One region of the Bradyrhizobium sp. USDA 4461 genome, then DNA from elsewhere that is predicted to be linked to it. Evidence: predicted binding sites of a transcription regulator. Region 1 holds the regulator's gene; the other holds the start of a gene.
The links. The regulator PhoB, encoded in region 1, activates phosphate uptake and scavenging genes when phosphate is short. The targets are predictions, from matches to a motif close to TGTCATNNANCTGTCAT.
Positions count from the first base shown of each region.

Region 1 (2,197 bases):
GCGTCATCGAAGAGCGCGCGGTGCTGACGATCGCGCGGCGCCAGCCGATGGCGATCGATCTGCGCGAGATCGTCAGCGCGATGCGCGTCGCCACCGACCTCGAGCGGATCGGCGACCTCGCCAAGAACATGGGCAAGCGCGTCGCGGCGCTGGAGAGCGATTTCCAGCCGCTGAAGCTGATCCGCGGCCTGGAGCACATGACCGACCTCGTGCTGTCGCAGGTCAAGTCGGTGCTCGACGCCTATGCCGCGCACGATCTGCCGGCGGCGATGAACGTCTGGAAGGGCGACGAGGAGGTCGATGCGATCTGCACCTCGCTGTTCCGCGAGCTGCTCACCTACATGATGGAAGATCCGCGCAACATCTCGTTCTGCATCCATCTGATGTTCTGCGCCAAGAACATCGAGCGGATCGGCGATCACGCCACCAACATCGCCGAGACTGTGTTCTACATGATCGAAGGCCAGCAGATCACCGACAAGCGCCCGAAGGGCGACATGACCAATTTTGCCACCACTGTGCCGGGTAACTAGGACATCATCCGCACGCGCGGAACCGGATTGTCTTCGACAAGTCGTTTCCGCGGGGATTATGCTCAAGAAGCTAAGTGTTTCGGTTTGCGTCTGGGCAACAGATCACCACAGAGAAAGAACTTAGACCGATGAGCGCACGCATTCTGGTAGTCGAAGACGAGGAAGCGCTAACGACGCTGTTGCGCTACAACCTCGATGCGGAAGGCTACGATGTCGAAACGGTGGGGCGCGGCGACGATGCCGATACCCGCCTCAAGGAGCGCGTTCCCGACCTCGTGGTCCTCGACTGGATGCTGCCGGGCCTGTCCGGCATCGAGCTGTGCCGCCGCCTGCGGGCGCGGCCCGAGACCAAGCAGCTTCCGATCATCATGCTGACCGCGCGCGGCGAGGAGAGCGAGCGGGTGCGCGGTCTGGCCACCGGCGCCGACGATTACATCGTCAAGCCGTTCTCGGTGCCGGAGCTCCTGGCGCGGGTGAAGGGCCTGCTGCGCCGCGCGAGCCCGGAGCGGCTCGCCACCGTCCTGACCTATGGCGACATCGAGCTCGACCGCGAGAAGCGCCGCGTCGCGCGCTCGGGCCGTCCGATCGATCTCGGGCCGACCGAGTATCGGCTGCTCGAATTCTTCCTCGAGCATCCCGGCCGCGTGTTCAGCCGCGAGCAGCTGCTCGACAGCGTCTGGGGCCGCGACATCTACATCGATGAGCGCACCGTCGACGTCCATATCGGCCGCCTGCGCAAGCTGCTCAATCCGGGCCGCGAGCAGGATCCGATCCGCACCGTGCGCGGCGCCGGCTACGCGCTCGACGACCGCTTCGCGAAAGCCGAGCCGCAGCCGTAAGTCGCCTTTCCGGCGAGAGCCGTCATCGTCATTGCGAGCGGAGCGAAGCAATCCATCGCGCCACGAGCGGCGGCTCGTTATCGCGTGAGGTGAGCACACTGTCCGGCTCCCTCCCTCCTTGCGGGGGAGGGTGGGGAGGGGCGCGTGTGCTCACCTTACGTCGCGCAGTGCGCTTGACCTGGGCTATGTGCCCTTGATGTTCATTCGCTCACAAAAAATCCCCGCTTGTGCGGGGATTTGTTTTTCAGGTCTTCCGTAGTTTTCCCGAGGGCTACTTGATCTGCGGCTTCGCCGACGGCCGGCGGCGATCGGCGGCGGGCTGGTAGGCGACGCGGGAATGATGCGCGCAATAGGGCAGGCCGGCGAGCGCCTTGCCGCCGCAGAAGAAGAATTCCGGGCTCGAGGGATCGCCGACCGGCCAGTGACAGGTGGCCTCGTTGAGTTCGAGCAGCGACAGCCGCTGGCTCATCGGCACCACGTTGTCGAACGAGATCGGATCGGGCTCCATCTCGACCTCGAAGGCGTGCGCGAGCGCGGTGTTGCCGCGCGAGACCGGGCGCGCCACTCGCATCATGTGCTGGGCGGGGCGCGCCTTGCGCTGCCGCGGCGCCGCCGTGGAGGGTGCCTTGGCGCGGCCGGAGAGGCCGAGCCGGTGCACTTTGCCGATCACGGCGTTTCGCGTCACATTGCCAAGTTCCGCTGCGATCTGGCTGGCCGAAAGGCCAGACTCCCAGAGCTTCTTCAGCTGCTCGACGCGATCGTCGGACCAGGTCAATACCGTCATCGCATTCTTCCTTTCGCATGGCGCCGGCCAGTCATTGGAGC
Region 1 is NZ_JBSRXM010000001.1:1,629,790-1,631,986, reverse strand. Features, by position in the region: gene phoU (phosphate signaling complex protein PhoU) at 1-533, shown strand, start outside; gene phoB (phosphate regulon transcriptional regulator PhoB) at 662-1,372, shown strand; gene ACVINW_RS07715 (GcrA family cell cycle regulator) at 1,644-2,156, opposite strand.

Region 2 (2,197 bases), 6.5 Mb from region 1:
CCGCGGCGGCAGCACCACCGGTTCGTGGGTGACCGACTGGTAGGGGATCTGGCTCAACAGATGCGAGATGCAGTTGAGCCGGGCGCGCTTCTTGTCGACGGCATCGACGATCCACCATGGCGTATCAGGCAGATGGGTGCGCTCCAGCATCGTCTCCTTGGCCTTGGTGTAGAGCTCCCAGCGGGTCCGCGCCTCGACGTCCATCGGGCTCAGCTTCCACTGCTTCAGCGGATCCTGGATCCGCATCGAGAAGCGGAACGCCTGTTCCTCATCGGTGATCGAGAACCAGTATTTCAGCAGGATGGTGCCGGAGCGGATCAGCATGCGTTCGAATTCCGGCACCGAAACGAAGAACTCCTCATACTGCTCGTCGGTGCAGAACCCCATCACCTTCTCGACGCCGGCGCGGTTGTACCAGCTGCGGTCGAACAGCACGATCTCGCCGCCGGCCGGCAGATGCGAGACGTAGCGCTGGAAGTACCATTGCGTGCGCTCGCGCTCGTTCGGCGCCGGCAGCGCCGCGATCCGGCAGACCCGCGGGTTGAGCCGCTGGGTGATGCGTTTGATGGCGCCGCCCTTGCCGGCGGAATCGCGCCCCTCGAACAGCACGACGACCTTCTTCTTCTCGTGCTGCACCCAGTCCTGCAGCTTCACCAGCTCGCCCTGCAACCGTAGCAATTCGCGGAAGTAGAACTTGCGGTCGATCGACGGCTTGCCGGCGGCGCCGTCGTGATCGAGCTCGTCGAGCCTCATGTCGTCGAGCTCGAGCTCGAGTTCCTCGTCGAGGCTGTCGGCCATCTCCTGATGGATGCGGGCGCGCAAGGCTTCGTCCCGCAAGGCTTCATCTCGAGAGGCTTCGTCAGTGAGGTGAGGGGCGGTCATGAAGGTCCGTCTTTCAGTGTGCTAGATGGATCGCCGGGAGCATTGACGGGCGATGTTACCCCTCTATGACAAGGGCATGACCGCTGTTTCACGACCCCGGTCGGATTGTGCTAACAAGCGACCACAAGATCAAAAAAGGAGACGCCGATGATTTCGCTCACGCCAAAAGACGTCCTGCCGGAGGACGGCACCGCCGGCACGCTGGTCGGGCGGGTCTGGCTGCCGCAGGCCGGCGGGCCGGCCGTGGTCGCGGTACGCGGCGACGGCGTGTTCGACGTCACCGCGCGCTTCCCCACGGTGAGCGCACTGTGCGAGGAGAGCGATCCGTCAGGTGTGTTGCGTGCGACCAAAGGCGAGCGGATCGGCGATCTCGCAGCGATCCTCGCCAACACGCCGCCCGACGGCCGCGACAAGGCGAAGCCGCATCTGCTGGCACCGGTGGATTTGCAGGTGCTGAAGGCCGCCGGCGTCACCTTCGCGATCTCGATGCTGGAACGCGTGATCGAGGAGCGGGCGCGCGGCAACCCGTCCTCGGCGGAGGCGATCCGCAAGGAGGTGGTGCGCCTGGTCGGCGACGATCTCTCCCAGCTCAAGCCCGGCTCCGAGCAGGCGATGCGGCTGAAGCAGGTGCTGATCGACCAGAATGCCTGGAGCCAGTATCTCGAGGTCGGCATCGGCCCCGACGCCGAAGTCTTCACCAAGGCGCCGACGCTGTCCTCGGTCGGTACCGGCATGGATGCCGGGCTGCATCCGAAGTCGACCTGGAACAACCCGGAGCCGGAGGTCGTGCTTGTCGTCTCCGGTGCCGGCAAGATCGTCGGTGCCGCGCTCGGCAACGACGTCAACCTGCGCGACTTCGAGGGCCGCTCGGCGCTCTTGCTGTCGAAGGCCAAGGACAACAACGCGTCGTGTGCGATCGGCCCGCTGCTCCGGCTGTTCGACGCGACCTTCTCGCTCGACGACGTCAGGCAGATGGATGTCGGCCTCACCGTGACCGGCGCCGACGGCTTCGTGCTCGAGGGCCATTCCTCGATCTCAAAGATCAGCCGTGACCCGACCGACCTGGTCGCGCAGACCATCGGCCCGGTGCATCAATATCCCGACGGCTTTGCGCTGTTCCTCGGCACGATGTTCGCGCCGGTCAAGGATCGCGACGCCAAGGGCGAGGGCTTCACCCACAAGCGCGACGACATCGTCACCATCGCAGCCCCGCAACTCGGCAAGCTCGTCAACCGCATGCGCAGCAGCGACCAATGCGAGCCCTGGACCTTCGGCGTCGGCGCGCTGATGAAGAATTTGGCGCAGCGCAAGGTGC
Region 2 is NZ_JBSRXM010000001.1:8,117,377-8,119,573, reverse strand. Features, by position in the region: gene ppk2 (polyphosphate kinase 2) at 1-882, opposite strand, end outside; gene ACVINW_RS38015 (fumarylacetoacetate hydrolase family protein) at 1,030-2,197, shown strand, end outside.
Region 2: a site for PhoB is predicted at 948-964, ahead of ppk2 (polyphosphate kinase 2). Genes of this name have one in related genera too.